3 regions of the Paenibacillus sp. FSL R7-0163 genome follow, and region 2 is predicted to be linked to each of the others. Evidence: riboswitches for the same ligand, from Rfam matches in the RefSeq annotation. Region 2 holds a riboswitch; each other region holds the start of a gene.
The links. A riboswitch is a leader RNA that binds a small molecule or an ion and turns the genes downstream of it on or off. The one in region 2 is predicted to bind cyclic di-AMP.

Region 1 (10,960 bases), 2.4 Mb from region 2:
TTATTTATCGACATCATTCGGTTTTTTGTGAAGTCATTTTTTCGGCTATAATGGATAAGGTAAGTAATTATTCATCTGTGAAGAAAACGGAGTGATATACGTGGGTGTAAAGCATGGTAGAGATTACGGTGAAATTCTAACCGATTTGACCGAAGCCGTCGGACGAATTTCCGATGGATATTTATTTTTTGAGATGGATCCGGACGAGTGGCAGGAACTACCCCAAGAATCAAAGCTGGAGGTATGGGAAGCATTGGCTGAGGATCTTTTCTTCGCGCTGGGTAATGAACCTATGATTGAAGTGGGGAGCGGCGTAATTATTTACGATAAGGACACGCACCGCATTAATATTCTAGTTGGCGAAGAGGATTTGGCTTCAGTAGTTTTGATTTAGGCAGAGGAGACGTCTGGACGTAATTTGCCCGTAGTTAGTAGCCCGTGTTAAAATTGATAAAGCCGAGTTATAATCGCTGGGATTTGTGAATACATTTAATCGAAAATATCGCCTTTATCCTGGCACATCCCTTGGACCTCAGAAGCTAAGGGATGTTTTGTTTAACGCCTAAGACAAGTAAAGGGAACTACGCACTTTACTGCAATTTTTTGTAAGGGAGGAAACGAATTGTTATTTACGGAAGAGGAACTGCGTGAGGAGATCACCAAGCTGGAGGGCTGGAAACTGGAAGATAATGTTATGGTGCGAAAATATATGTTCAGCCAATATATGAAGGGCATTGCGTTCGTTGATGAAGTAGCCACGATTTCAGAAGCCTTCGATCACCATCCACATATTACGATTGATTATAAAACAGTTACCCTGCGCCTGAAATCTAATGAAGAAGATGGGATTACAGCTCTAGATCTTCGAGAGGCGCATGAATTTAATGAAGCCTTTGAAAAAAATCATTAGTTTAGCCAAAATCATAAAATAAACGCCCGTGCACAGATAGTCACCTATCTCATACACGGGCGTTTTTGGTTGCTTGGCTGGTTACTTTTTCTCTGAGAGCCAGAGTGCGACGTTGGCGATCTCTTCAGGCGCTAGCTTCTCCTTAAAGGAAGGCATTTGACCACGTCCTTTAGTGACGATGCTGTAGATTTCCTCAGCGTCATGCTGGCCGCCTTCATTCTGAAGACTTGGTCCAACTCCACCTTGAAGCTGATCGCCGTGACAGGTGATACAGCTGGCTTTCACGGTTGCTTCTGCCTTTGCTACGTCCAGTTGAACTACCGGCATCGTGGGCTTATTTTCTTCCGCTACCTCTTCTTTACCCGGAAGTGTAAACATGAGTACTACCGCAAAGGCACAGGCGGCAAAAAACAAACCGCTCATGATCCATTTCTGCATCCCAATTCGTCCCTTCTATGTAAGCTGCTCCCTACATTATAGCTTATGGTGAAGCGTTATCATAGGGTTTGTGACAAAAAAATGAACGAGAATACAATCATTCTTATGAAATATATGGTATTTAATATCATTTGTCATAGACCATGCAATAAAAAGGTTTATCTCCTGTAGGTGTGCGGCGTTCATACGTATCTGTAATCGTAAATCCACATTTTTGATAAGTTCGTATGGCGCGTTGGTTCCAGGTCAGGACTTCTAGATCTATCTCACGATGAGGATAACGATTCAAGGCTGTCTGGACGATGGCATCCACGAATAGTTTGCCTAAACCATGGCCGCATAGATCGGGGCGCATCCCAACTCCTAAACGAACGACTCCTTCCATCGGGAACAACTGTGCGAATCCGCACAATACCTCTTGTTCATTTAATATGGAGATATATTGTTCCTCCCGGAGCTGCAGATCACCAAACTCGATGCCAAGAGCCTGCATCTGCTCCCACCGCATCCAGCCATAAATATTATATGGAGGCGTATAGCTCCACTTACAAATAGCTTCTCCGTGAATTGCCTCCATAGGAACTACATGAAAAGTTACCGAGGGATTTATCATAAAGTCATCGATCTCCTTTCACGAGGACATTGCTATATTACTAATTATATACAAAATGGGGGAGGTTCGACTCAGAAACTTTATATGAGAGAAATGTTTTACAAATTATGAGAGGGGTAAATAAGTAATAAGACAAAAAAACAAGCTCTCCTCCAAGAGTTACCTTGGAAAAGAGCCTATGTACGTTACTTATTGCACATCATCATTGTCTTCCGATTCAGCAGCAACCGATTGGTAAGCGTCTGTGCTCATAATGCGCTTGGCACCAACGTAGCGTTTCACGTAGTAGCTATCACTCAGAGAGCTAATCGTAACACCGCGTGAGGTAGAAGCGTGTGCGAACTTACCTTCACCGACATAAATGCCGACATGGGAGACACCTTTGCCACTTGTATTGAAGAATACAAGATCTCCGGCTCTTATATCATCACGGGAGATTGCTGTGCCCATTTGATATTGGGAACCTGATTGGTGTGGAAGGTTAATGCCAATCTTATCAAACACATACATTGTAAATCCGGAGCAATCAAATCCGTTAGTGGATATACCGCCGGATACGTATTTAGTACCGATGGCCTTGTCAATCACTTTATCCATTTTGGAATCTGCGAAAGCGCTTCCTGCTCCGATGGTGAGGATGATGGAAAAGCTTAGTACTGCTGCTGCTAACTTCTTCTTCAAAAGTGTATACCCCTTCCAAATGCCTACGAGGTTAGCTTAAGGGTTCGGTTGAAGGTCCCCTATGACCCCTCTATATAATGGAGGTCAATTCACCCAAAGTTGGTTCCCCCGTTTTCCTAATAGTTAGGAAACTCGGCTCATACTGTTGATTAGGATTAGCTTGTAATCAATACATGACAAAACCTTTGTAAATAACAACTTAATGATTACAAAAATGTTACTAAAATCTCACTGCGCTAATTGTAACAAACAGAAAGCCGCTTGGCAATCGTTTTTAACATATTAATGCAGAAAAATTGGCATTTTTACGGTAGAAAGGCATATGTAAGCGTTAATAATGACCTAATTTTTAATATAATTGCTATTTTTATCAAATAAACGTGTTTCAATTGGGCTCTAATAGTGTAAAAATATATTATGGAATAAAGAAAAACCCGAATTTGATTACGGGCATAATCAGATTCAGGTTCATATAGTTGTAATTGTGAGGTTATAGTTGTGAGGAAGGTTTCAATCGAAGGCTACAGCTTGATAAGCTGAAGTACTCATTACTCTTTTAGCGCCAACATAACGATTGGCCCAGTAGGCCTGACTGAGTGAAGTGATGGTCACTCCACGCGAAGAGGACGATTGTGCGAATTTTCCGTTTCCAACATAAATGCCGACATGGGATACTCCATTGCCAAGTGTGTTAAAGAACACTAGATCACCAGAACGCAGATTGCTTTTGGATACAGCAGTTCCAACGCTATATTGAGCTTTTGATGTACGAGGTAAAGTAAGCCCCACATTCTTGAATACATACTTTGTAAATCCAGAGCAATCAAATCCGGCAGTGCTTGTACCTCCGGTTTTATAGGCAACTCCAATAGTTTTTGAGATTACAGAGTCCATTTTAGAGTCGGCAAAGGCGCTTCCTCCACCAATAGATAACGCCATTACAAGTCCTAGCGCCGCAGCGACGCATTTTTTTCTTAAATTATGTCTTTTCAAAAGATGTACTCCTTCCAAGGCCTGCGAGGTTAGCTTAAGGGTTCGGTAGAAGATTCCCTATGATCCCTGTAAAGCGAGATCAATTCACCCAAAATATGGTTCCCCCACTTCCCGGTGCAAAGGAATTAGGCGTGTTAAGCACCAGAGAATGACGTTTCGACAGTTACACTTACGATAAATACATTTAGTTATGTAGGAATCGTTTCAATTGATTACAAAATTGTTACTAATAGCACAGGACTTATTGTAACAGAGCTTTTACGATTTTGCAAATACTCTTAAGTTATCCGTAATGAGAAAAAGTCCCAGCTCCTGAATACAGGAATTGGGACCTTTTTATTATGTCAAATAAGGTTGATTTATTGTGGAAATGCTTTGCTACGCCATAGATGATATTGTGCAGAGATTCCCCACATTTTTAAGAGCGTAGAAGGTAGTGGTGAGATTTGCCGTATTATAAGTGCCAGTAGGCCGGGACAGAACAGACCCGTCAGTCCGCACACTAGCAGTAAGAGCAGGCCTCCCGCACCAAGTACAATGGAAACACCTATAGCAGGAATCAGTGACCGCAAGCAGATGAACAGGGAGGAGAACATTCCTGTACCGCCGGTGTAACCAAACTGCATATATAGAAGAAACAGGCGCACGATAAAAATATATATAAGCCATGCCAATACGTATGGTACTAAATGAAGTAACAAAGCGTAGTTAAACAAAGAGGATAAGAACAGCCCGTACATTTTTGGAGCAAGCCAGTACAGCGGCAGCAGGGTCAGCACCCATTCGATTAGGCTAAAGACTAAGACAGGTAGTCCATAGATCTTCATGCCAGGGAAAAAGAACAGTCCACGCTCGCCCTTTCGCTCCTGGTGGAGCTCATGCAGCAATCCTGCCCTTATGAAAGGGGAAAGCAGAAGTCGCAAGACAACAAGCGCCAGAAGCATCCATAACCAAGTGCGTATCGCAGGGTCCGTATTCAAGCTGAACTGTCCCTCGATATAATACAACAGTCTGCCCATACCGCTGCCTCCGGCGTCTTTATCCGGATAGCGCAGTAGAATTGGAATAATAGCAGATCGGATGAAACCATACATAAAGTAGCCCCAGAGCAGTCGGTAGATGAAGAGCAGAATTAAAATATAAAATTGCTCCTTCATGCTTTGCCAGCCGCGGGTTATCGATGTTCTCACAATCATTCACCTCACCAGACAAGAGTTCCGAGCACGGTTTCAAGTAGTTTAGTTACACTTAATGTCCAGCGAGAGAGCGTCTTGGGCTCTATTTCCGCCAGCCTAAAGTTGTTTAGATGTTTGCTCTCCAATAAGATGGAATGTTCAGGGTCAATCTCAGCAGAGAGAAGAGGCTTATCGCTTAACAATTGAAACGTAGTCTCTACTCCTTCACCGTTCCAGACCCGCTGCACCGAAGAGCTGTCGGCGAATGTAAATTTCACGGGAACATCAACGTAATGGCTCCCTTTGTTTGAAATCTTCACTAATGATTCGTAGCTTGGAGCATCGCCGCTGTTATTTTTTTTAAAAGTAATCGTATCTACTGAGAAGTCAGGCGCTCCATCACCATAAATGTAATCATCGAAATAGGCCTGCCATGATTTTTTGGTTACCTTCTCAACGACTTTCTGAAAATCTGACGTAGCAGGATGCTGGAAACGGAACTTACGAGCGTAGGAGGACATGATGTTGTTCATTGCTTTGGTACCTACCTGGCGTTCGATATCTTTAAGTACAAGCTTGCCGCGGATATAAACATTTCGGCTATAGGAATCCGCCCCTGCATATTTCCACGTTTCCAGATTTAACGGCTCAGGTATAGTCACCAGGCTGGCCTGTAAAGGCAAATTAGACTTGATACCGTATTCTTGCTCCATAAGTCTGTCTTCGGCATAGGAAGTGAAGCTTTCATCCAGCCAGGCCTCCTCGAATTCATTACTGGCTACCATACCGTAGAAGTATTGATGGCCGATTTCATGAATGACGGTTCTTTCAAGTGAGGTATCTGGAGAAGAATCCGCGGCCCCAAAGGCTGTAATAAGGGTAGGGTATTCCATTCCTCCAGCACCGTTGCCCTCCTTAGGTGGGACGACAATAGACAGCGTAGAGTAGGGATAAGGACCATACCATTTGCTGAAGTAGGTCAGGGCAGCCTTGGCAGCCTGAAGGTAACGCTCTTTTAAATCTTTGTGTAGTGGGTCGAGATACACCTTAATTCGTACTCCAGGCACCTCCGGCGTAGAGAAGGCTTCCTCAGCTACTGTAAAATCAGGGGAAGCGGCCCAAGCGAAATCGTGGACATCATCGGCGTAGAACTGATATATTTTCTGATCTTGTTTGAGCTTGGCATTTTTTACAGGAAATCCGGTCGCAGCCACCGTATAGTTGGAAGGGACGGCAATCGTTACATTAAAAATGCCAAAATCACTGTAAAACTCAGAGGTCCCGTGATACTGATGCAGGTCCCAGCCTTCTTCTTTAACTCCGCGTGTGCCCCTCGGCTCGTATACACTAAGCTTAGGGAACCATTGCCCAGCCATAACGAAGTTGCCTGAAGCACCCATGCGTGCAAAGATTTTGGGCAGCTGGACTTCATACTGAAGCTTAAGTGTTACACTTTCCCCACCATTAACAGGCTGAGGAAGATGTACCTTTAGGAGCGTCCTATCGTTGATATTGCCGTCATCAGGTTGGACATATTGCACTCTTTGCATTAGCGAAGTTCCTTCTGTCGTGCGCAGATCGGTCAGCGTCATATTTCCGAAGCCGTTCTCAGGCATGCTGTCGCCTCTGAGCGTCCCCCCGGATTCCTTCATAAAGGTGGTATCTGATGAGGCAAATGCATTTGGATACATGTGAAAATATAAATCACTTACTGGCTTTACTCCGGGGTGTGTCCAGGTTACTGTCTCAGAAGCTTTTAAGGTTTCTGTGTCAGGAACAAGCTGGACATCAATGTGATACTCGACTACCCGCTGGCTTAAAGCCTCCTCTGCCGGGACGGGCGCGCTCTCAGGCAATACCTGCTGTGGTACGGCTGCAGGCGCTGTGCCGCTGGAGGACTTGGCCTCTTTTGAAGCAAAGCTAGTAACAGAAGCTGTAGAGCTATCCCCTGAAAAGGCCCATATTCCTCCTCCCAGCAGCGCGAGGATGGCCAGGGTCGCAAAGATGATGTACTTTAATGACAGTGACTTCATAGTGTGATTCCTCCCGTGACAAGCATCTACGGGATGTATATGTTTGCAATCGCCGCATTATTAGCTAAAATTAAATTATTCGTAAGAGGAAGGGTGTGCACTCGTGGACAACATACAACCGGAGGGCAAGAAACAGATTGCCTTAAATATTGTGAACGCTAAAAGTAAACATAAAGGCTTTGGAGCAGGCTCTATAGATCTCAACAACGTTTCACCTGTCATTATTGATGGTGATGTGGCGGTTATTGATATCGGTGCCATGCATGCCAAGAGCAAAGTGGAAAAAGGAATTAAATTTTCCATGAATCGTGAAGATGTACCGAATGGAAGACAGGTTTGGGTGGTATGGGTAGCGGTAGACCGTACATTGGAAGCTCAATTTTATGGTGGAATCACAGCCTGTGAAATGTGGATTGATACAGAAGCGCGCCGCGGATGGAAAATTCTTGCCGAGCATGTCAATAAGCTGGATGCAGCTCTTAAACGCAAGATCGATGTGGCAGGGCTTGGAGCCATTGAGAAGTCGGCTCTCAAATCCCTTCTGATCTCTCATAATGAAGCATGGTGGAATGCATCCTCAGATGAGCTTAAAGCTGCACTGACTGAATAGTATAGGAGCCTCCAGAAGGGTTATCCGATATAGAAAAAGCTTCGACCTCCGGAAATAGGAGCGTCGAAGCTTTTTAATTTATGATTTGCTTGTGCTGCTAAGCTTGCGTTTGAGCTGACTCACTCTGGCTTGGCTAATCCCGAGGATTTCTGCAAGTTCTTTTTGGTTGGCATAGGGATGATCTTCAATAGCTTGTTCCAGACGTTGGCACATTTCCTCTGTCTTTGACTTTCGGATACTGGTGTTTTGCTCCGATGCCTCAACAACAAAATCTTCACGTGACTCTGGCAATTGAGACATGCGTTCAGGATCGACAATTTCTTTTAGACAGTTGCTACAAATAAACTGCTCTTTATAGTAGGTGACATGGTCGTGGCTTCTGCAAAATGTACACTCTGTCGAGGTGTACTTCCTAAGGACGATGATTTTTTCGTCTAAAACAAAAAATTCGATAGGATCACCAATGTCGATATTACGCGTCATACGGATTTCTGCGGGAACCACAATTCTCCCAAGACTGTCTAAACTCCGGATCATGCCTGTATCCTTCATCCCATGTCCCTCATTTACATCATTATATTTTGGTTTCTAATAACTATTATAGCAGTAATTGAGAGTTAAGAGAATGGGGTAAGCATAATAAATAAAACGGTTACATCCCTTATGTGATAAGTGATATTTGAATTTGGAAATCCTGTTGTTACTACAATATATAACTTATAAAAAAAGAAAAACCCCTTCAATATAAATGAAGGAGCTAATTCAACCACCAGCGTTTAATGTTCTTCCACAGGGAACGATTCTCTTCAGCAGGATCTACCTTGCTTTGTGTGTCATCGACAGCAGGAGCGGAGCCAGTTCCATGCAGTTCGCAGTATTCGGTGGGCTCAGTTCCACTAATAAAAGTTTCCAGTTCTTTGTCGGGACATGCTGCTGTAGCAAGTTTGCCGGATTGCGGATTGACGTATACGCTGACTATTCCATCTGGAATAGGGAAAATTTTTGGAGGGACATTTTCCAGCGCTTTTTCAGTAAATTGGGCGAAAATGGGGGCTGCACGCCGTCCGTCGGTAGTTGCGATGTCGCGCCCCTTGTCGTAACCAACCCAGACTGCAGTTGATAGCTCCGGGGTGAAACCTACCATCCAGCCATCTGTATCCGTGGTGCCGGTCTTGCCGGCTACCGGACGTTTAATTATGGAAGCCACACGATTACCCGTCCCCCCAGTCTCGAATACTCCCTCCATTAAACGAGTCAGTACATAGGCAGCTGAAGGTTCTACGACGGTTACTCCTTTGGGTTGAGGTGCTTCATACAGGACCATGCCATTTGAATCGGTTATTTTTAGAATGGCTGTGATCGGCATTTTCTGACCGCCGTTTCCAATTACAGCGAAAGCTGCAGCCATTTCAAGCGGACTGATCGGTGAAGTGCCTAGGGCCAGTGATGGTACGCTTTGAAGTGGACTGTCAATGCCCATCTTCGCAGCCATTTCGCTTACTTTATCCGCGCCGATCTTCATAATTGTATTAACAGCATAGATATTGTCGGATGCTGCGATAGCTTGCCGCATATTAATTTCACCCAGATACTTATCCCCAAAGTTTCGGGGCTGATACGTTTTGCGGTTGTTATCATAACGAAACATCGTTGGCTGACTATTAAAGACCGAAAGTCCTGTCATCTCTTTGGATGAGAGTGCGGCCAAATACATAATCGGCTTAAAGGAAGAACCCGGCTGGCGTGTGGTGGCCAAAGCATGATTGTACTGGTTGGTACGATAATTTTTTCCGCCGACCATTGCTTTGATGTAACCGGTGCGAGGATCGATGGATACAAGTGCAGTCTCCAGATCACTAGTTTGATCCATCTCTTTGTCAACGGCATTTTCTGCGGCATGCTGCATGTCAGGGTCAAGGGTGGTATAGACATTTAATCCGCCTTGCTCCAGCTCATCATTACTGATGTGGAGAGACTCTATGGCCAAATTGCGGATATAATCCCGGAAATAAGGCGCAGCTACAAGCGTATCCTTTTGTCCTTGCGGCTTGAAGTTTAAGTTCTCCTGGACGGCTTGTCCCGCTTCTTCCTGAGTGATATTGCCTAAATTGGCCATGACGGTCAGGATGATTCTCTGGCGCTTTTTAGCATTGTCCATGTGGTTGTAAGGTGAATAATAGGTAGGTCCCTTTGGAATTCCAGCCAGCATGGTACTCTCTGCCAGGTCTAAATCCGCTGCAGATTTACCAAAATACATCCGTGAGGCTGCTTCAATGCCGTAAGCACCGTGGCCATAGTAGATATTATTTAAATACATGTTCAGGATTTCATCTTTGCTGTATTTCATCTCCAGCTGCATCGTATAGACAGCTTCTTTAGCCTTGCGCGTCCATGTTTTTTCATGGGATAGGTAGAGGTTACGTGCGAGCTGCTGAGTTAGCGTACTAGCACCCTGCGACCGGTTTCCCTCTTCCAGATTGACTAGAACAGCTCGCGCCATCCCCTTCAGATCAAATCCGGAATGTTCATAAAATTTACGATCCTCGACTGCTAGTGTAGCTTCAATGAGCAGGGGAGAAATTTGACTTAATTTGACGGGTTCGCGGCTGCGGCCGTCTGAGGTAAAGGTGGCAAGAACATTGCCCCGGGAGTCAAACAGCTTGGAGCGCACATCATCGCTAATCGGTGGAAGATCTTTTTGATATAGATAACCGAGCAGAGCTCCGGTGGTTAATACAAATAATATGATCAAGGCTGCCAGCAGCCGAAATAAACGCCGGAAGCGGCTTTTTCGTTTCGGTGGATTCGTTGATTCGCGTGTCATGGCACCAGACTCCTTTCTCTCATATTATGGGGAAGGATCTGGAAGGATATTCATTAGGGATATGGAGGGTAACAAATTGTTTCTATTTTGTGATTATTTAAGGTAGATAGGCCATCATCTCTGGCGGTATAACAGAGTAGGGATTGTAAGTAAGGGTATATACATATTAGGAGGTGTCATCATGAAATGGACGAAAAAGATTCATAAGACGACAATAACCTCCCTCTCGGCGACGCTTATTATGGTATCAGGCTGGAGTGCACCAGTAACTTCTGTACATGCTGCGGCTGCACCAGCACCAGCGACTTGCGGCACAGGAGATCACGGCTTGCTACAGGCCCTGCAAAACAAGCACTCAGGTGATATATCCACACCGCTTAGCTTTTCTGATGTTCAGTTTTTGAAAGGGAATACCGGACGGGCAGCAGGTAATGGATTTATGATTGGTACCTCTGACGGAGGCTGCCATTTTCAAGAGATCTATCAAGGCCAATGGAGCTTCAAACAATTCGATTTTCCCGATAATGTACATGGCTTTGCTCTTGCTTCTGTAGAGGAGGGGCAGGCTCAATATTTAATCGGTACCTCTAACGGTGGCTCGGAGTGGAAGAGACTTTCGAACAAAGCCGTCAGCTTTGAAAGAATAAATTTTATCGATAGTAAGAAAGGTTTTGCTTATGAGA
Region 2 (10,960 bases):
GGAGTGGAAAGTGAGGCGTTTAAGCGCCATTTTCCCAATGTTAAGCCGATTCAAGGCACCAAATTTGAAGGCGTCATTCCTGGTTTGTGGCGGCGTTACAAGGAGAAGGAAGGAGAAGCTGGTACACAGGAAAAAGACGGCGGATTTTTTCATGAGCAGCAATGCCCGGAATGTCTTGGCGCTCGTTTAAAAAACGAAGTTCGTCTCGTACGGGTAGCTGGCGTATCGATTACGGAGGTATCGGATTGGTCATTAAGCGATGTTTACGAGTGGACGAAAGGCTTAGAGGCGGCTTTGCCCGCCGAGGGACTTCATCTGCTTGAACCCATCCTTCACGATATGCCTACCCGACTAAAAAGGATTATCGATGTTGGTCTAGGTTATCTTTCTATGAACCGTCAGACGGTCTCCTTATCTGGTGGAGAGGCACAGCGGCTGCGCCTTGCCTCATTGCTGGGGTCAGGTCTGACTGGAGTGTTATACATTCTAGATGAACCGACGACCGGGCTTCATCCGCGGGATACTGTTGGCCTCATTCGTGTGCTTCAGGAGTTACGCGATTTGGGGAATACGGTGCTCGTTATCGAGCATGATATTGAGATGATGCGCGCTGCCGATCATATTATTGATATGGGTCCGGGTGCTGGTCTGGACGGCGGGCAAGTTGTTGGCGAGGGCAGCATTGAGGACTTGATGGCAAGCGAGACTTCTGTTACGGGAGCCTATCTTAGAGAAGAGCGTCATAAGACTGCTGCATATGTTCGCCGGAAAGGTGACGGAAAACAGATCACCATCCGACAGGCTCAATACCGGAACATTGAGATCCCGGAGGTTACATTTCCTCTAGGTTGTCTAGTTTCTGTAACTGGGGTTTCGGGTTCAGGCAAGTCGACGCTAGTCTTTGATATTCTTGCGCAAGGTAGTGCGAAAGAACATGAGCAAACAGGCTGTGCGGAGATTGCAGGCTTAGATCAGGTTGGAAATATAGTGATTTTTGACCAATCGCCCATGGGGAGGATGTTGCGTTCTAATGTAGCGACATATACAGATGTTTTCACACATCTGCGCCAGCTGTTTGCTGCATTGCCGGAGGCGAAAAAAAGAAAACTGACCTCCAAGCATTTTTCCTTTAACACACCGGGTGGACGCTGCGAAACCTGTCAGGGTCTTGGGGTGCTGACTGTAGACATGAATTTCTTACCCGATTTGGAGGTTAAATGCCACGTTTGCAAGGGGAGAAGATTTACGGATGAGGTTCTCCAGGTGAAATATGATGGATATTCCATCTCGGATCTGCTGGACATGTCCGTGCAGGAAAGCTTGCCAATTCTTAAGTCGGAAGCCAAAATGGCGGGGATAATCGAGACGTTGTGTGAGGTGGGTCTCGGTTACCTTAAATGGGGACAATCTGTCAAAACCTTATCTGGTGGTGAAGGGCAACGGATTAGACTGGCTAAAGAGTTGAGCAAACCTTCCAAAAACCATACCCTCTATCTGCTCGACGAACCAACAACAGGCCTTCATCCGTCAGACATCAGGCAGCTCCATACCTTATTGAGCAAATTGGTTGATACGGGAAATACGGTCGTGGTTGTGGAGCACAGCTTAGAGTTGATTCGGGAGTCCGACTGGGTGATTGACATTGGCCCTGAAGGTGGCGTTGTGGGCGGTAAGCTTGTAGCTGAAGGTACACCGGAGCAGGTTGCTGAAGTGCGGGAATCCTACACAGGGATGTTCCTGAAACGGATTCTGGCTGAGGGGCTATAATCAAAAAAAGAGGTGTCCAAAAGCCATGAAAATGGCTAGGACACCTCCTTTTTTGAACTTAAACCAACCACTGCTCTCAACTCTAAACTTCGTCTGAACGTTTGAACCGATCCCATTCACGCGTACTTAACACTTTCGGAATAACAGATGATCATGAGTCGATGGTGTTTGATCCGCAGATGATTAGGATACGGTAGCATCAGACAGCGAAAGACTATGCTTCGGGTATCGGACTCAGCGGACCTTAAATGCAGGAAAATCCGCCATTTGGAGTATTATCGGACCGCATAGCTCCTATTGGCGAAAAAAACGCCTTATAAGAGCCTGTTTCTAAGAAATAGCTGCACTGGAGTCCGATGGATTGCTGAAAAGGCGATAAATTAGTAAATAGCATCATTGGAGTCCGAAAGCCTCAGCAGGAGATCATGGTGTCAGCAGCAGTAGCAGTAGCAGTAGCAATAGCAATAGCAGTTGACCCAGCGAATGACTATGCTTCGGCGGTATCGGACTCAGTAGACCTTAAATGCAGGAAAATCCGCCATTTGGAGTATTATCGGACCGCATAGCCCCTATTGGCGAAAAAAATGCCTTATAAGAGCCAGTTTCTAAGGAATAGCTGCGCTGGAGTCCGATGAGTTGCTGAAAAGGCGATAAATTAGTAAATAGCGTCATTGGGGTCCGAAAGCCTCAGCAGGAGATCATGGTATCAGTAGCAGTAGCAGTAGCGGTAGCAGTAGTGGTAGCAGTAGCAATAGCAATAGCAATAGCAATAGCAATAGCAATAGCAATAGCAGTTGACCCAGCAAATGATCATACTTCGGCGGTGTCGGACTCAGGAGTCCAGCAAATGATCATTCTTCGGCGTATCGGACTCAGCAGACCTTAAATGCAGGAAAATCCGTCATTTGGAGTATTATCGGACCGCATAGCCCCTATTGGCGAAAAAAACGCCTTATAAGAGCCAGTTTCTAAGGAATAGCTGCGCTGGAGTCCGATGGATTGCTGAAGAGGCGATAAATTAGTAAATAGCGTCATTGGAGTCCGAAAGCCTCAGCAGGAGATCATGCATCTAGCGCAGCTTAATAATCGAGCAGACGTCCATTATCATGCCATTGCCCGTACATTTTATTTTCTTTAGTGTTTGTTATGAATTTGTCTAATTTACTCTTAAATAAATCTGGCTGATGTTTATTGCTTTGGATCGTGTCGATCCGAACTCTTTTATAAAGGGGGGGAAAGGCCCGGAAATTCTCATATACTTGCCTGTCCTCTTTTAGCCTTTGCTCTATAATCTTATCTACTATAAAAGAATCAGGGTTCATATCAGGAAGTATCCGTTTTCCTTCAGCACTCATTAACCCCAGCTTTTCGAGGCGGCGGACCCGTTCTTTGTTCAATTCAGTCCAAGAGCTTTTTTTACTTCGGGGAGAGAGTCTTTGCGCCAGCTCTGTTTCCGAAATTTTCTTTTTCACTCCATCGATCCATCCAAAACACAAACATTCCTCAACTACGTCCAAATATAGCAACGTTTCTGGGTTTGGCGTCATACAAACGAGTACCCAACAAGATTGTTCAGTCTTACAATTCTCCTGCAGCCAAACTCTTAAATCTTCTCTCGTTTTTACTGTAATTAGATTTTCAATCTCCATAATTAAAATACAATTTCCTTTCTAGGTATGGAGTGGGGCAGATTGCCCATTAGTGTTTAAATAGCTTCCGCTGTTACCTGATACCAAAAAAGAGAATAGTCATTCATGGTGGAAGCGTGGCCTAACTGCCGTAACATAGTAGATACATTGCCTCTATGATAAGTCCCGTGATTGGCGACTTGCAACACAATTTCTGATAGGCGTGTTTGGCGGATTCCGGCGAATGGATTGTCAAGCAGAATGGTTTGCTCCAAATCGGATTGGTTGTGTAACCATGCTTTGTATTGTTCTGATAGCTGGGCAAAGATATTTACGTATTCATCCACAGAATCTAGAATGCTCAAATTTAGCGGGATACTTTGTTGAAAAGCCTCTGGCATGGCAGTGCCTGTTAATACAAGATACCACATCGTATCAACCGCATAGATATGGCTAAGGGCATGAGCGATGGTGGGAAATGGGCTGTTCACTTCTTGACTTAGCACAGAAGGCGGGAGTTCCTTGATTCTCCCCAGGATAGTTTGGTTTGCCCATGTGTGGTATTTAAACATTTCTACTGGATAATTTGTCATTCGTACATTCTCCTTTTGAATGGTCATGGATTTGTTTTTTGTTACTGTAGTTAATATAAAAGAAGAAGTATGACATCAGACTGTCATACTTCTTCATAAAGTTTGAGTGTGTTTTGAAGCTGCTCTTTTAAAATACCTCGCAATGCAGGGGGTTCGAGGACTTCGGCGCCGCTGCCAAAACTCAGCAGAATGGACCAAAGCCAACGTGCTTCCAATGGCTTATACACAGGAATTCGCATCGTCATGCTTTTATCGGAATGAAATTCCTTGTCGACTTGATGAAACTGATCCAAAGCTTCTGCCAAAGCCTCAGGGCCTACCCGGATCACTATTTCCTCCACCTGATCTGCCCTGTTTGAACAGCCAGCCTCTTTGGGTACCTCATGTTGCGAATGAAAGGTATCCTGCGTCAGGAACAAATTCAGCATCCGGGAAAGTCGGAACTCTCGATAGTCCTGCCGAGCCCGGCAATAACCATAGATGTACCAGTTGCTATATTTAAAATGAAGCTTTACTGGTTCCATTTCACGGGTTGTACGTTCATTTTTTACACTGATGTAATCAAAACGGACAACATTTCGTTCCGCTATAGCCGCACGTAAAAGAGGAAGTGCGTCAGGATCCGTACGCCGGGTTTCAAGATCCACCGCGAGACTAGAAGTCTGTGGCTCCGTTCCTATCGTTTGCAGCCGTTCAATGGTTCCTTGCGTATGCTCATCTTCAAACACGGAAGAGAGACTGTTAAGTACAGTAATCAGAGAAGTGACATCATACGAACGGAGCAGGCTTTTATCCATTTTATATCCGTCCATAATGCCATATCCACCTTTAGTACCCTGATACGTTACGACCGGGATGCCAGCGGCACAAATCACATCGATATCCCTATAGATTGTTCGCTGGGAAACCTGAAACTCTTCAGCCAGCTTGGAGGCAGATAAAACTTCGTGGTTCAATAGCTTGTAGATCATAGAAATCAATCGTTCCAATTTCATGTGTGCATTCCCACCCATTAGTTCATTTCGTGTTACAGCGTGATTATATCATAGATTTTTTCGGGCTAATTTTGGGAGGGAGGAGTTTTGTTGTTGGTGATGAAGAAATATCCTATGACAGAGTCTGACAGAGCCGATTAATTTATTTACAGATTAAATCCGCAGGCTCTGATAAATGATTAACAGAAATAATAGCATCGTTTTTTTTCACAGGTGGGGTCCAATATTGCTCATTCCCAGGCAGGTCATCGAACCATTCGGCGTCCTTTGGACAATCTAGAATCATGAATTTTCCGTATTCCTGATCTCTGGATTGATGGTATTTGAGATAGGCTTTCCCGTTATCAATGGCGAGAATTTCTATTTTTCCTGAGGTGTGGCTCATGGATAAGCGTACTCTTTTGCCAAGTCCTGAGGTTCTAGCTTTGGCTTCTTCTACAATTTGATAGACTTGCTCGAGCGGTAATACGAAATCCCGGTTTCCGGCAACGGGCCGGTTCACAAAGAAGTAGTAGGGTGTAACGCCAGCCCATGAAAGTCGGTCCAGTAGTTCCCCTAAAATAATGGGATCATCGTTGATGCCTTTGAGGATGGGAGTCTGATTTACGACAATTGCCCCTGCGTTGTGGAGAGCTTTAAATGCTTTTTTGGCTTCAGGTGTGATTTCACGAGGATGATTGATGTGCGCCATAACATAGATTCGTTTGTCTTCGGTAGAGTAAGTACGAATCAGCTCCAGCAGCTCTTCGTCTTCAGAGATCCGCATCGGATTAAATACGGGTATCTTCGAACCTAGTCTAATGATTTTAACATGCTCAATGCTTCTTAGATTTTCAATAATGGATCTTAGCTTCGGTGTGGAGAGAATTAAACTGTCCCCGCCCGTAAGAAGTACGTTGTTAATCTCCGGATTCTTTGCGATATACTCCAAGCCCGGAGAGACATCAGCCATCGCCTCTTTCACGTCATTTCGAAACAGACGCTTACGGAAACAGTAGCGGCAATAAGCCCCGCAGACCTCGGATACAATCAGTAGTGCAGTGGTTCTATACTTGTGCTGACAACCAGGTACCACATAATTCGTGTCCTCATCGGAGGCGTCCCAGCGCCCATACTCCAGCAGTTCACCTTCGTTAGGAATAACCAGCTTACGGATGGGATCTTCTGGATCATCCCAGTTAATCAAAGACAGATAGTAGTCATTTACACGAAAAACAAATTTTTCTGTAATTTCTTTCAGATTCTCTTTTTCCAGCTCAGACAACATAGCTATTTTGTTAATATCCGTGAAGTACTTTACCTTTTGCACGTACATCTCTCCTTTGTCTCGTAGTGTGAGAAATGAGGGAGCCTTAGTGTCAAAGGCCAATCTACTGCCAGCAGGGTCCAAAAAAAGCACAAAAAGAGACCCTTAGCAAGGGTCTCTGGTTATGTAAATAACATGAAAAGCAGACCCATCCACTGCTGACGAGGTTAGCTGACGGACTCGGGTAAGATGGTACCCTACATTCTAATGCTCAATGATTCGCCCCAATTAACTGGTTCCCCCGCTTTTCAACTGTAAAAGTTGGAAATTAAGCGTAGATAAAGTATACCCTATGAAGTTTTGAAAAGTCAAAAGAGAATCCTAGATTCACCTTCAATTGCTAGCGCTACTTCCGCCGAGTAGTTTAGGCAACAACGTTAGCAGCTTCTCCCGGGTTAACGCATCACTGGAGTTCCATTTGCTTCCGTCGAGCAGATAAACATGTCCCTGACGTACTGCCGGGAGACTGTTCCAAAGTGAACTGTCTAGTAGTCGTTCCATTGCAGCTCGCGAGTCTTTGCGTTCCGGAATGAACATGAAGATATGATCTCCGGCGTAGGCAGGCAGTCGTGTTGGATCCACTTCGGCGAACCCTAACTCTTCGTCCAATATGGCCTGAATCTCTTCGGTCGGTTGTAAACCACATGGGGCATAAAGCGCAGTGGAGAATCCGGACATTCCCATAGCATATAGATGATCTCCATGATCATAGACCAAAGCAGAGGCGGTTTCTCCAACTTGGAGAGTTGTCGAGTAAAGCTGCTGCCACATGGCTGCGTTTTTGATTGTGAATGACTCCAGCCATGCTTCCGCTTCGCGCTGTTTACCTAGCCAACTGCCTAATGTCCGCATTCGGTTGTCGAGAGGCGCAAATGAATCAAAGGTGAGTGTCGGAGCGATACCAGAAACTGCTCTGTAGGCTCTTTCATCACTATTTGCCAAAATGATCAAATCTGGGTTTAGGGAAGCGGTCAACTGCGGGTCCAGTGGAAACCCGACGTTGGCGAGCTTCTTAAGTCGATGTTTATAGACGCTGTTCCGGGCGAATGCTTCATCTCCACCGATAGGCTTTACACCTAACGCGAGAAGGTCGCCAAGTGTCTCGCCATGATAGACAATACGTTTCGCTCGTTCAGGAATTTCCACCTCATGACCCGTCCAATCCTTGACGGTAAGCTTACGACCTTGCTGATGTGCATATTGTCCGGGTGTAACTCCTGTTTTTTGCCGAAAGCGGCGGCTGAAATAGTATTCATCCGAGAAGCCGACCAGTCTGGCGATTTCCCGCAGTGGTTCAGTCGATTCCTGCAGGAATCGTTTGGAATGATTAATACGCAGATCCGTCAGGTATTCAAGCGGCTTTTTACCCGTAAGCTGTTGAAAGATCGGTGTATACTGCCAGATCGATATCCCCGCCCGTTCAGCCAACTGCTTCACGGTGATACTCTCTGTATAATGCTCCTGAATGAATGTTATGGTCTTTTCTACGGATTCCGTAGGACTTGGCAGGTGTTTGGAAGGGTAATTATGCTCAAAAAGTAGCAGCAGCAATTCTTGGAATTTTAATTGTCGCTTGAATTGTTGTACATCATCGGTATTATTCCTGTTCATGAGCAGCTCTTCGACTAGTCGGATTACCTTGGTGAACGGGTGCACAATTAACTCCCGTCTGCCGGAAAGCAGCTCTCCAGAATATCGTTTAGGATGCTTGGTTGTATAAATTGCTGTAAAGGTGATGAGGTAATAATACAACGTCAGCTCCTGGTTGTTCGTACTATAGGAGATTCCAGGAGATAGTAGATAACATTTATCCGTACTTAGTATCACGCTTTGATCATCGAGGTTCAATTGTCCGTTCCCTCCAGTAAATATGAGAAGGGTATAGTCCTGGGTTGTACGCGTTATAGAGCTTGAATCGGCAGCTTGAATCATCAGTTCGGCCTCGTTTAGCTGAAATAACAGAGAGTGGAGTGGGGGGCAGGACGATGATGTATGCAGCATGGGTTCAGCCTCCGTTCATTTGGTGAGAATGATTATCAATGAATTCATTGTATATAAAAAAAAGAAGCATATCAACAGCTGTTGACATGCTTCTTGCAGTTTTTTATCAGCCTTGTGTTAAACACTTCATCTCGGAAGGTTATTTCATATTCAATAGCTGTGGAATTTCGCCAAGCAGCCATTCTCTTGTTGTCGCATCACTTGAAGTCTTCATGATGTCTTGTGTATAGACATATCCGTTCTTGACGGCAGGAAGGCTCTTCCAGATAGGGCTCTTTAATAGATTCTCTGTGGATTGTTTTGCTTCTTCTGCCACTGGAGTCAAGATGAATATCCGGTCTCCGGCATATTCTTTCAGGACTTCCATGGATACTTCCTGGAACCCTTTACCTTCATCAAGTATCTTCTGAATAGCTGGAGTTGCCTTGAAGCCATTCTCCCCATAGAGTACCTGTGAAAGTCCGGTTGCTGCCATTATAAATAGTCTGTCTCCTGGATAATAAGTGAAGACCGCAGCCGTTTCGCCCTCTTTCATGCCTGCGGATTTCAATTGCTTCCACATGTTCTCTTCAGCGGTTTTATACTGGGCAAGCCATGCTTCTGCTTCAGTCGTTTTACCAACAATTCCACCAATGTCCAGCATACGTTCCTGGAGTGGGGCAAAGGTATTAAATATTATCGTTGGTGCAATTTTGGAGAGCTGCTCGAAATCAGCTTCATCTGTGCCCGCATAGATGATCAAGTCAGGCTGAAGCTCCAATGTTTTTTCCAGATTGATAGGGAAGCCTACATCCTCCACACCTTGCAATTGATCTTCAAAAACCTGGCCTTCCCCCATAGAAAGAGGATAACCTACCGCCTGCACACCAAGTGCAAGCAAATCGCCATAAGTTTCTCCAGAATAGATAATTCGCTGCGGATTCACTGGAATCTCTACAGTATGTCCTATGTAATCTGTATAGGAGCGGGTAGTCGCTGCAGCTTCATCTGTACTGCTATCTGAGGGTTCTGCTGAAGGTGCCGCGGTTGCAGCGGAAGAGTTCCCGGTTGCGTTCGCCGTACTATTGGCAGAGGATTGTTCCTTTGAGTTTCCGCACGCCAGTAGCAATGTACTCAGCAAAAATAGTACACATACCACAGCGAAGGACTGTCTTACCTTGTTCATATCTTATTGCCTCCCTATTATATGTAACGACCACCAATAATGATAATCATTCTCGATTAAAAACTATCATAAATTAAAGCCTCTTTTTACTCAATGGACAAAAAATAACCCCGTAATTTGATTTGTACAATCAAGTAAAAAGGATGTGGTTGAAATTATTTTAAATTATTTTTAGCTGCTTGGAAAAATACTCTAAATAACAGCAATGGAAAGAAAGAGAGGGAGCTTGCCTTCATAACAAACTTGGCAGAAGGAATCCCTTGAAGCACATAGGATTGTGGTGTTTTTTTGAATCTGATTATTGTTATGTATTAAGATGTTCAGGTGATGCAAAAATTCAGGGTTGTCCGCATTGATTGTAATCGTTATCATTACGTGGCATGTTATCTACCGTGCTTGACGTCAGTAGAAGGGCTTTGTTATGGTTTTTATAGTCAAACGCAAGCCGAAATAGCTTTTTGTAGAATATGCAGAAGGTTTTGCGTAAGATATTCTAACCAAACATAATACGAGGGAGATGGTTGATTGTGATCAAAGGAATTATTTTTGATTTTGACGGAACGATTATCGACACGGAGACTGCTTGGTACACCGCATTTAACGAGGCTTATGCAGAATATGGAGTGGACCTGACGCTTGAACAATATTCCACCTGCATCGGCACGAGCTTGAACAGTTTTAATCCTTATGAATATTTGATGACTGATCTTAAGCTCGCAATTGACAAAGAAGAGTTCAGCAAGGCTGTTAAACAGAGACACAGCAAACTGATGGAGCTTGAAACAATAAGACCAGGTATTCAGCATTATCTTGATTCTGCCAAGGCAGCTGGACTGCGCATAGGGCTGGCCTCAAGTTCTTCCCTGGAATGGGTGGAAAAATATCTGAATCAATTGGGTATTCGCGAGTATTTCGAATGTGTTCGGACTGCCGACCATGTGGCAAAAGTGAAACCAGATCCGGAGCTATATAACCAAACGTTAGCTTGTCTTGGAATCACAGCTGATGAGGCGGTTGCTATCGAGGATTCACCGAATGGATCTAAGGCAGCGGCAGCAGCTGGCATCCGTTGCATTGTGACGCCTAACGAAATTACTAATTTTCTTGAATTCGATAAGCAGCACCATAAAATTGATAATCTAAGTCTTCTTGAATTTGATCATGTAGTTACTCAACGTTGCTTCGTATAGAGAAACCGAGAAACTGAGTTCAAATTAAAGGGGGATACCAAATTGAGAGCCGTACACTTTGGAGCGGGCAATATTGGCAGAGGATTTATTGGGCCTATGTTGTCGGACTCCGGTTACAACGTTTGTTTCGTCGGAAGAAATAAGAGTAAAATTGCCCAATTGCAAAAACGTGGCCAATATCCTGTCACCCTAGCTAACAAGAACCGGGACAGCTTTATCGTTGATAATGTTACAGCGATCAATCTGAATGATACTGAGGACGTTACTAGAGCTATAGCAGAAGCTGAAATTGTGACAACTGCAGTCGGAATATCC
Region 3 (10,960 bases), 2.0 Mb from region 2:
CGCGGGCTATATCCTAAGGTGAAGATCAGCGATCAAATCGTTTACTTAGCCCGCCTGCGTGGGATGTCAGCTAGTGATGCAGATAAGAGCTTGCGCTATTGGCTGGATCGATTTGAGGTTCCGGATTATTACAATAAAAAGATAGAAGAGCTTTCCAAAGGAAATCAGCAAAAAATGGGCTTTATCGCCGCTGTCGTTCATAAACCGCAGATTCTGATTCTAGATGAAGCTTTCAGCGGGCTGGACCCAGTAAACGTGGAGCTGCTGAAAGATACGGTCAAAGAATTGCGTGATTCGGGAACAAGTATCCTTTTCTCTACGCACCGGATGGAGCATGTAGAAGAGCTGTGCCGTAACATTACGATTCTCGATCGTTCCAATACGGTCGTTCAAGGGGATATCCGCACGATCAAGAATGGCTACCCGCGGGAAGAAGTATTGCTGCGTACAGCTAATGAGGTAAAAGGTCTGGAGTCCATCGCAGGCGTTACAGCAGTGAAACGGCTGGAGCGTGGGTATCTGTTATCGATCAGTGAGATCGGTGCAGCACAGCGTATTTTACAGCAGGCGATAGCACAGGGTGAAGTGGAGCATTTTGAAATCAAGGAACCTACGTTAAACCAAATCTTTATCAGAGCGGTGGGTGAATCTAATGAATAAGATGGGGACAATTATCGGCTTTACCTTTAAAAATAAAGTTAGAACGAAATCATTTATGATTACTACTTTGATTCTAGTATTATTGCTCAGCATAGGGATGAATCTTCCCTATATCATCGATCAGTTTAAGGGTGATTCGGCCAAAAGTGAAGTTACTCAAATTGCTGTGATTGCTGAAGAGGGAAATCAGGTTGCAGAATTGCTGAAGGCTTATACTGCGCCAGAGGGCATGCCACAGGCTAAGATAGTACAATATGCTTCTGCGGATGATGCCGAGTTAAAGAAAGCATTAGATGAAGAGACAGTAGAAGGTTATGTTACTTTTGCAGAACCTACTGGTGAAGGGCTTCCACCCGTTACTTATCACAGTAATGATGGGGAACTAAACGGAGATGTTCAAGTTTATCTTCAAAATGCACTTCAGCAAGCAAACACACAATTCATCGTTGGCGACAAGCTGACCTCTGAACAGATTGCTGCAATGTCAACACCAGTGCAGATTACTACACAACAGCTTAAGGCAGGCGGTGGCAGTGAAAGCTCTCAGGAGGACACTCCGGCCATTAACTACATTATCGTATATGCCATGCTTATGTTGTTCTTTATGTCCATTATGATGACAGGCAACATGATTGCCGCTGAGATAACCTCTGAGAAAAGCTCGCGGATTATGGAGATTCTCATTACAAGTGCCTCACCTTTAGCGCAAATGTTCGGTAAAGTTATCGGTGTTTTCCTAGTAGGAATATTGCAAATTGGGATCTTTGTCGCAGCGATCGTCGTCAATTTGACGCTCCCGCATAATGCGACTGTATTGGCTGATTTTGATCTCGATTTAGGCCAGCTCAATATTAACTTGCTGCTCTATGGATTTGTCTTGTACGTATTAGGTTACTTCCTCTATGCCTTGATGTATGCGGCTGTAGGTTCGATTGTCAGCCGTACGGAGGATCTCGGTCAGGCGGTAATGCCAATCATGATGTTAGGCTTCGTAGCGTTCTATGTTCCACTGTTCAGTATCTCCAATGCAGATACTCTAGTGGTTAAGATAGCGAGTTATGTACCTTTCACTTCACCATTGACGATGCTGCTCCGAATTGGTGTCGGTGAGGTGGCGATCTGGCAAGTCATTGTATCGCTGCTGATCCTGCTTGTGACTACCTTCATCTTCGGATGGCTGGCAGCCAAGATCTATCGTACCGGCGTACTGATGTACGGCAAACGCCCAAGTATTAAAGAAATCAGAAAAGCAATGAAAGCATACAAGATCTAAGAAGGCCCCATATAACTTTTAAGGAGTGCTAATGATGTCTACAAGCGAACAATATACCATTATGCTTTTAATGAGTTCGGTATCACTGGCTTCGGTTAGTAGAATGCTTCCGGATGGCTCCACTTTTATGGATTTCGTTCAAGGCGTATTGACCGGTGTTGCTATAGTGGGGATGTTGGCAGGATTGTGGATGTACAGTAAGGCGCGTAAGAGTAAGGCACAATAGTAGGTACTGAATTTTCGGGGGGGATCCTAACAGCCATTTATGGTTGCTGGGATATCCCCGTTTTTGCGTTGGCAATCTCTTTGTATACGAGCTGATATAGCTAACGGACCCAGCAACACTTAAATGCAACAATCATCGAGATTTGGCAAGATATCGGACACAATAGTCGCTATTGGCATGAAAAACGGTGAATTAGTAGCTCTTTTAACCAAATAGTTGCACTGGAGTCCGATACTATGCTCAAAAGGCGATAAACGTGCAAATAATGTCATCTGGGTCCGTAAGCCTTGCCTTGGTGGAAGATGATTAGGGCCTGCTTGAAGACGATCCGAGACGCTCATCGCTCGGGATTTCTACTGGAGTCCGAACGCCGGCCAAATTTGAGGAAAAGCTTCAATTAAAGGCTCCTGAGTCCGTTAGATGCTTCATGCGCTTAAAGATCGTCTGAATTCTAGTCAGTGACTAAATTATAGAAAGATTTGCGCTCGTTCGTATATCCGCTTGGTCGGTCATCTGCTCCCGTACAGCTCTAAGCTGTGCTTTCAGTGCAGGAACACTTTTTTGCAGAATAATGCTTATTTGAGAAAGAGGCAGCTTTAAGCCGTACCACAATACCTTCACAAGCTGTTCCTCCCAAGGTAATCCCTTAGCCGATAGAAGAGAGCGCCGGGCAAAAGAATCAGCACACTGGCGAATACAAGTGCGGTAAGCGTGGATAGAGAATAACTGAGGGTCGAAGTTATCCTGACGATATATTTTATGAAGCTCTGTGAAGGTGCGGATAGTAACCTTGTCTGCCTCATTAGATTGTTCTAATAACATGGAACTGAGTACGTAGACTTCATTAGTATACTTTTGAACACACTCTGCAAATTTAGCACTGTAGGTGGACACGGGAGGTAAGGGGTCAGGCATGGTGAACACGATCCTTTCAGAATGAGAGATTTGCTTGAATCTATAATATAGAAAAGTAAGAGATGGATTTATTGATAAGATCGGCGGTGTCTGGTTCCGGGCAACTGTGTTTCTGCTGGGAGGCAGTGGAAAAAGCTTTGGAAGGTTTGTAGTAGAGCCGTTCACTTCTGGAATTGCTCCCCCCAGCTGCAACACTGTACAGACGCCCTTGCTGAATATGCCCAGCCAAGGATTTACCCTGGAGCTTGGCCTTTAAATCCTGCAAAGCACCCTGAACTAGCTCAAGCTTAACCTGCTCCCAATCTGAACCTTCGCGGCGGACCTTATCCAGCGCTTCCTCAAGACGGCAATGACAGATAGCCCGTAAAAAAGAACTCCATTTAATGAGATCGAAATTTTTGGTGTTGGCAGAGATTAGACAAGCCCCCCAACTGCAACCTCCCTTACAGGTGAGCTTCAGAATACCATAACGGCAGCCTTCAGCCCCTTCCATTCCATAGTGAATAGGCTCGGGTTCATCCAATACAAATACTTCAATGCGGGATAGTCTGCGCTGGTCCATAGTAGGGTTCCTCCTTAGATTTCCAAAAGCTTTAAGTCTACCTGATGAGTGACACTAGCCTTTTCTACACAGGCGAGCATTTCCATTTTATTCTCACAGACTGCGGTATGCTCTAGCCATAGTCGGAACTTCTCTTTCCGTATAACAGATAGATGTAAGGGAAAGGTGCTGCGGGATCTCAAGACATACCAACCGGCGCTTACATCTTTCCAAGGCTCCTTGAAGGCTGTAAACCACGGGAGTTTTTGATGCGATGACCAATCCTGCTGCTGTTGTTGTTCTCGAATTTTTTTATATATTTCATATACAATCTTAGAGTCTAAACAGTCTTTACAAGAAGAAGGTGTACTGAATTGGCGAAGGGCTTGGATCTGGTTCTGGCCAAATGCATAACCTACAATGTACCTGTGATTATTTTCTTCGAACCACAAGGCCCCGAAACAAACGTAATTTAGACTTATCGGCTCAAGCAGCCCTTGATGTATCCCTAAATAATAGTGCTTCAAAACATTCACCCCATCCAGCGTGCTATCACCTAATAGGCTCAGGTAACGCAAAAACCGCAGCAAGAGGAGGACCTCTGCTGCGGTTTTGGATTACAGGCAGATATACCTGGGCCAAAGCGTGGCGGATCAAGGGTCTCTCTCTTTACGCTTACGAGGTTAGCTGTCGGATTCGGACGGTGAGAGTCGCCCTACCTATTGAGACTTACGCAGTCTCCTTTGGATTCACCCCAAGTAGGCCAGGTGGCCTGATGGTTCCCCCGTTCCCTGCGAATGCAGGAACTCAGCGTTGATTGTTTTTCATGAATTAGATTCAACCCGAATCATACTCTTTTCAAGATTTTCTGTAAAAAACGGAAAATGTTCTTTTAGAGCGATTTTAACCATATCCTGCCGACTACGACTGAAAAACGAGGTAAATAGGTATTTATGGCGTGTTATCGCGCCTCTTTCTCGCTCAACCTCAGCTTCTTGCGTTTCTACCTATAAAGGGAATTTGCAGTATTTTCGCTCTAAAAAGGTGAATAAAATCACATGGGTTATAGATAGCGATTAAACGCTCGAAACTCGAGTAAACAAGAGATATAGAGAGATTAGATATCAAGTAAGCGCTATCTAATGGGAAAATAGTTTTTAATTTGCATTATTTTGGCATCATTCAGGTTTTACAAGTCTTCGTGCATAAGAGTATGATTACTCCTGTTTCAACGACAATCGAATATTTGATCCGCTTAATTTCCGATAAGGAAAGCGGGGGAACCAACAATCGGCAGCCGATGTGAGAGTCGGAAGCTGATTATGGGGTGAATCCTGTAGAGGGTGCGAGTGAGCTCGCATCTATACAGGTAGGGCGACTCTCACCGCCCGAATCCGACAGCTAACCTCGTAAGCGTATGGAGAGAGGATGAGTGCAATGTGACCGCTAGCGAGCCACAGAGGAGATCCTTTGTGGCTTTTTGCTGTGCTCTTAGAAGCAAAGCATTTATGGAGGCCTCCCCCAAGAGGTCGCTAAATTCATCATTAGCGGTATTTGTAAGGCAGCGTCTAATGACGTGACACAACCGAGCTTTAGGTTGTGCCCGAAAATGACGATAGGTCAACATCCTTTCGGAGATTTTCGTTGCCTCCTTGTTGTAAATGAGCAGGAGGAGAAAAAAGAGATGACGGATCAGAATGAATATGTGCTTGTATGTGCGCCTACAAAGGCGGGAGAACATTTCATTAAACTTCTGAAGTTCAGGGGTATTAAGATGGCGGGATTAACCAACAATCTGGCTGAGAAAGCTTTACTAGAGGAGCTCGGAATCGAGCAGGTTATTCTAGTGGATACCCGCCATCAGAGCACTTGGTTTCGCCCATCGTTCCCGGTAGGCAGGGTATATCTGTTTGAGAGCAGCTTTCCGCTTTGCTGCCGCTATATTCAGATGTGCCGTACCTGGACGACACAGCCAATTTTTGTGATTACAAGTTCTATAAATCCTAGATTGGTCTATAAAAGACTTGGTGCGAGCTATGTAATCTATTCCCATAGTGGTGATGCTGATTTTCTAATCGATAGATCACCTCATCAAGGATAATGGAAGGAGTGCGGAAGATATGATGGATCTGTATATGGTGGCTTCGTTAGCTGTAATTTACGGGTTATTTTATGGCTTTATGCGCTGGTGCGCAGGTGTAGTTGAGGATACGGGGAGGGATAAGCTGTGATTCTAGTAATCGCTGTTACCCTACTGTTGTTTATATATCTGGTTTACGCGTTGATTCATCCTGAGAAATTTTAAGGAGGGGCATTCATGGGCATTTTGCAAATAGTCGTCGTAATTGTAATTCTCATCTTGTTGGTCAAGCCGATGGGGACGTATTTATATCATGTATTTTCTAACGAACCGAATCGTACGGATCGCTGGTTTGCAGGCACAGAGAAAGGTATTTATAAGCTGATCGGCCTGAAAAAACGGGACGGAATGTCCTGGAAGAAGTATGCACTCAGCTTTGTTTTAACTAATATCGTACTGGTTGCTTTCAGTTATATTTTTCTAAGATTACAGCGGGGATTGCCGCTGAACCCGAATGGAATTGCCGATATGGAACAGACGCTTTCATTTAATACGGTGATCAGCTTTATGACCAATACGAACCTGCAGCATTATAGCGGGGAGACGGGACTATCGTATTTTTCACAAATGGCAGTCATCACGATGATGATGTTCACGTCTGCAGCGAGCGGATTTTCTGTTGCGGTTGCTTTTGTCAGAGGGATTACAGGACAGAAATCAGTCGGAAATTTTTTTGAGGACTTCGTAAAAGCACATATTCGTGTATTCATTCCATTAGCTCTGCTAGTTTCATTGGTGCTGGTAGGATTGCATGTGCCACAAACGCTCAAGCCATCGCTTGAGGTCACTACACTCGAAGGGCAGACGCAACAAATCGCTATCGGTCCAGTCGCTTCTTTGGAGTCAATTAAACACTTAGGTACGAATGGTGGCGGCTTCTTCGGAGCCAATTCAGCGCATCCTTTTGAGAACCCTAATCCACTTACGAACGTTCTGGAGATTCTCTCTATGTGGATGTTGCCAGCCTCTTTGCCATATATGTACGGGTTGTTCGCTAAGAACAAACGTCAGGGCTGGGTGATTTTCACAGCAATGATGACCTTGTTCGTTCTGCTGCTGGGGCTGAATTATTATGCGGAAACTAAAGGGAATCCCGCTATTAATGCGCTGGGGATCGAGTCTTCGCAAGGCAGCATGGAAGGTAAAGAGGTACGTTTTGGGATCCCGCAATCTTCGCTGTTCACTTCGGTAACAACGGCAGCTACGACAGGTAGTGTTAACAATATGCATGATACGCTGACACCGCTGGGTGGCATTACCCCTCTGGCCCTAATGATGCTCAATAACGTCTTCGGGGGAAAAGGTGTAGGACTAATCAATATGCTGATGTATGCCATCATGGGCGTCTTCTTATGTGGACTAATGGTTGGCAGAACACCAGAGTTTCTCGGGCGAAAGATAGAAGCCAAGGAGATGAAGCTGATTGCGATTGCTATCCTTGTGCATCCGTTCATTATCCTTGTACCAACAGCAGGTGCGTTCTTAACGGGCTTGGGCAACGGTTCCATCACGAATCCCGGATTCCATGGACTTAGCCAAGTGTTATATGAATATGTCTCTTCTGCCGCGAACAATGGTTCAGGATTTGAAGGGCTTGCGGACAATACCACCTTTTGGAATGTTACAACCGGGATCGTAATGCTGCTTGGCCGTTATGTCTCTATAATCGCAATGCTGGCAGTTGCAGGTTCACTGATCCAGAAGAAGCCGGTTCCTGAGACGATTGGCACATTCCGCACAGACAATGGTCTGTTCACCGGAATTCTGATTGGTACGGTAGTGATTATCGGTGCGCTGACGTTTCTGCCGGTCATTGTGCTCGGCCCGATTGCAGAATATTTGACCTTACGGTAGGAAGAGGGAGAACAAGATGAGTACTGTAAAAAGAAAAAAGCTGCTGACGGGACCCATACTCCTAAGCGCTGTAAAGGATAGCTTTATTAAGCTTAACCCGGTGACGTTAATCAAAAATCCGGTCATGTTCGTAGTCGAAATCGGCACGATTATTGTATTGCTTATGGTACTGGCCCCCGGATATTTTAATGCAGAGAAATCGGTAGGCTTCAATATCACGGTGTTGTTCATTCTGTTATTCACAGTGCTGTTTGCCAACTTCGCTGAAGCGCTGGCTGAAGGCCGCGGGAAGGCCCAGGCGGATTCGCTTAAGAAAACGAAACAGGATATCACAGCTAATAAGCTCGTTGGAGGGTCTGTGAAGACCGTTTCTTCCTCCGAGCTGCGGAAAGGAGATATCGTGATCGTCAGTCAGGGAGAACTTATCCCTGGCGATGGTGAAGTGATTGAAGGGCTGGCCTCCGTAGATGAATCGGCAATTACAGGTGAATCTGCACCTGTTATTAAGGAAGCCGGCGGAGATTTCGGCTCAGTCACAGGCGGCACCCGGGTAGTTAGTGATGAGATTAAAGTCAAAATTACCAGTGATCCCGGTGAGTCATTCTTGGATCGGATGATCTCCCTCGTTGAAGGGGCGAAACGTCAGAAGACACCCAATGAAATTGCACTAAATACACTCTTGATCAGTCTGACGTTGATTTTCCTGATTGTAGTAGTGACCTTGCGGCCAATTGCGACTTATCTGGGTGTTGATCTAGATATTCCTGTTATGATCGCCCTGTTGGTCTGTCTGATCCCGACCACAATCGGGGGACTGCTCTCCGCTATCGGGATAGCAGGGATGGACCGCGTCACACAGTTTAATGTCCTTGCTATGTCAGGGAAGGCCGTTGAAGCTGCCGGCGACATTAATACAATGATTCTAGATAAGACCGGTACGATTACTTTCGGAAACCGGATGGCGAGTGATTTTGTGCCAGTTGGAGATGAAACGGAAGCTGAGCTTACGGCTTGGGCAGCTATTAGTTCGCTAAAGGATGAGACTCCGGAAGGACGTTCTGTTATTGAGCTGGCTAAGAAGCTGGAACGCAGCTATGACAGCAAACTTGCTGAAGGCGGAGAGCTCGTAGAGTTTAAGGCTGAGACCCGGATGAGTGGTATAGATCTGCGGGATGGACGATCTGTTCGTAAAGGGGCAGTCGATTCCGTGAAGAAATGGGTACAGTCGAAGGGCGGAGTCATTCCCGCGAACCTCGACAGTAATTCCGATGCTATCGCCCGGATGGGGGGGACCCCGCTTGCTGTTGCGGTAGACAACCGGATTTATGGACTTATTTACTTAAAGGATACAGTTAAGCCAGGCATGAAAGAGCGGTTCGATGAGCTGCGAAAAATGGGAATCAAGACTATCATGTGTACAGGGGACAATCCGCTGACCGCAGCTACTATTGCCCGTGAAGCAGGGGTAGATGATTTTATTGCAGAGAGTACACCTGAGGATAAAATAGCGGTTATCCGCCGCGAGCAGAACGAAGGCAAGCTGGTGGCAATGACTGGTGATGGTACGAATGACGCACCTGCCCTCGCCCAAGCTGATGTGGGCTTAGCGATGAACAGCGGGACCACAGCCGCTAAGGAAGCAGCAAACATGGTTGATCTGGACTCCGATCCCTCGAAGATCATTGAGGTTGTAGCTATTGGTAAACAGCTACTGATGACGCGGGGCGCGTTGACAACGTTCAGTATTGCGAATGATATCGCTAAATACTTCGCAATTATTCCGGCAATGTTCATGCTCGCTATTCCTGAAATGGAAGCCCTGAATGTCATGGGATTGGGTTCACCTAGCTCGGCAATTATATCTGCATTAATATTTAATGCGATTATTATTCCGCTGCTGATCCCATTGGCGATGAAAGGTGTCTCGTATAAAGCGATGAGTTCTACGAAGCTGCTGGGACGTAATATTTTTATCTATGGTTTAGGTGGGGTAGTCGTTCCTTTTGCGGGCATCAAACTTATTGATTTGCTCGTAAGTGTATGGATATAACAACGGATTAACTAATCATTGAAAGGGTGAGAGCATCGTGAATAACAGAAAATCGATTGCGGACGCTGAAGAACAGTTGTCATCATCGAAGGGTGCTAATTTCTTTATTATATTACGGCTATGTCTAGTGTTTGTTGTTCTTTGCGGAGTGATTTATCCTCTGACTACTACAGCGATTGCTCAAGTTCTGATGCCATCGCAAGCAAACGGCAGTCAGCTGAAGAATGACGCTGGAGTTGTTGTGGGTTCAGAACTCATCGGGCAAAGCTTTACGGACCCGGCGTTATTCCATGGCCGTGTATCCAGCATTGATTATAAAGCGGAAGCTTCAGGCTCCAATAACTACGGCCCATCCAACCCGGATATGCTGCAGCGGACGAAGGATTCCATCACACAGTGGCAGCTGGATAATCCGGATGTGCCTGTAAACAAGCTGCCGGTTGATTTAGTAACCAACTCGGGTTCAGGTCTTGATCCGCATATCACTCCTGCGTCGGCAATTGTGCAGATTCCCCGGATCAGTAATTTGACCGGGATTCCAGCCACGCAGCTGGAAGAGCTAGTGAATAAGCAGACCGAAGGTCGTGATCTAGGGCTGTTTGGTGAAGAACGGGTAAATGTTCTGAAGCTGAACATGGAGCTGCAGAAATTAACGAACAAATAAATATAGCTAATATCCCTGCCCGATTGTTCAAACTGGGTCAGGGATATCTTGCTTTCTGGCATAGAAGAGTGAATGGATGAACGGGTTATTAAGGAGTGGTCTTGATGGGAACATATCGGAGGAAGACGCCGGAGGAACTGCTGCTCTCTATCTATGAGCTGCATCGTGGACGCCTGAAGATCTATATAGGTCCGGTCAGTGGATCAGGCAAGACCTATCAGATGCTGCGTGAGGGTCAGGCGCTGAAAGCACAGGGCATCGATGTTGTAATCTGTGCGGTTTCAACCAACCAGAGTCCAGAAACAAGGGATCAGCTGGGTGACTTGGAACGGATTCCAAGTATTCATTGGTTTCAGAAGGAGATCGAGAAGAAGGATCTGGACGTGGAGGCTATTGTGGCACGTAATCCAGAGGTTGTACTGACCGATGGATTGGCTCATCATAATCGCGAGGGTGCGGAGAGATCAACTAGGCTGGAGGATATCAAATATTTATTGGGCTGTGGAATTAGTGTCATCACAACTGTAAACGTATACGAGCTGGAGGGCGCAGCAGATCTAGCGCGGAAGTGGACGGGGATTGAAGTGGAATATTCCTTGCCTGCGGAAGTGCTCACCCTTGCAGATGATATCGTTCT

Region 1: linked by a shared signal. The riboswitch ahead of NST45_RS26565 (C40 family peptidase) and the one ahead of NST45_RS16250 (KamA family radical SAM protein) in region 2 are both predicted to bind cyclic di-AMP.
Region 3: linked by a shared signal. The riboswitch ahead of NST45_RS24510 (hypothetical protein) and the one ahead of NST45_RS16250 (KamA family radical SAM protein) in region 2 are both predicted to bind cyclic di-AMP.

The regions. Positions count from the first base shown of each region.
Region 1 covers NZ_CP150224.1:6,048,725-6,059,684, reverse strand. Annotated here, with positions in the region: gene NST45_RS26590 (hypothetical protein) at 101-394, shown strand; gene NST45_RS26585 (4a-hydroxytetrahydrobiopterin dehydratase) at 623-910, shown strand; gene NST45_RS26580 (cytochrome c) at 992-1,348, opposite strand; gene NST45_RS26575 (GNAT family N-acetyltransferase) at 1,476-1,961, opposite strand; gene NST45_RS26570 (C40 family peptidase) at 2,151-2,603, opposite strand; cyclic di-AMP (ydaO/yuaA leader) riboswitch at 2,648-2,790, opposite strand; gene NST45_RS26565 (C40 family peptidase) at 3,153-3,581, opposite strand; cyclic di-AMP (ydaO/yuaA leader) riboswitch at 3,639-3,777, opposite strand; gene NST45_RS26560 (hypothetical protein) at 3,995-4,825, opposite strand; gene NST45_RS26555 (M1 family metallopeptidase) at 4,837-6,843, opposite strand; gene NST45_RS26550 (YwhD family protein) at 6,947-7,453, shown strand; gene NST45_RS26545 (AbrB/MazE/SpoVT family DNA-binding domain-containing protein) at 7,532-8,005, opposite strand; gene NST45_RS26540 (PBP1A family penicillin-binding protein) at 8,211-10,277, opposite strand; gene NST45_RS26535 (hypothetical protein) at 10,459-10,960, shown strand, end outside.
Region 2 covers NZ_CP150224.1:3,628,073-3,639,032, reverse strand. Annotated here, with positions in the region: gene uvrA (excinuclease ABC subunit UvrA) at 1-1,767, shown strand, start outside; gene NST45_RS16265 (YdeI/OmpD-associated family protein) at 2,847-3,416, opposite strand; gene NST45_RS16260 (DinB family protein) at 3,473-3,988, opposite strand; gene NST45_RS16255 (YafY family protein) at 4,072-4,983, opposite strand; gene NST45_RS16250 (KamA family radical SAM protein) at 5,126-6,292, opposite strand; cyclic di-AMP (ydaO/yuaA leader) riboswitch at 6,433-6,574, opposite strand; gene NST45_RS16245 (AraC family transcriptional regulator) at 6,623-8,290, opposite strand; gene NST45_RS16240 (ABC transporter substrate-binding protein) at 8,430-9,455, opposite strand; gene NST45_RS16235 (HAD family hydrolase) at 9,983-10,645, shown strand; gene NST45_RS16230 (mannitol-1-phosphate 5-dehydrogenase) at 10,688-10,960, shown strand, end outside.
Region 3 covers NZ_CP150224.1:5,582,102-5,593,061, reverse strand. Annotated here, with positions in the region: gene NST45_RS24540 (ATP-binding cassette domain-containing protein) at 1-660, shown strand, start outside; gene NST45_RS24535 (ABC transporter permease) at 653-1,933, shown strand; gene NST45_RS24530 (hypothetical protein) at 1,965-2,159, shown strand; gene NST45_RS24525 (hypothetical protein) at 2,622-3,074, opposite strand; gene NST45_RS24520 (hypothetical protein) at 3,115-3,636, opposite strand; gene NST45_RS24515 (hypothetical protein) at 3,651-4,205, opposite strand; cyclic di-AMP (ydaO/yuaA leader) riboswitch at 4,274-4,438, opposite strand; cyclic di-AMP (ydaO/yuaA leader) riboswitch at 4,858-5,047, shown strand; gene NST45_RS24510 (hypothetical protein) at 5,300-5,716, shown strand; gene kdpA (potassium-transporting ATPase subunit KdpA) at 5,933-7,609, shown strand; gene kdpB (potassium-transporting ATPase subunit KdpB) at 7,626-9,659, shown strand; gene kdpC (potassium-transporting ATPase subunit KdpC) at 9,715-10,323, shown strand; gene NST45_RS24490 (histidine kinase) at 10,428-10,960, shown strand, end outside.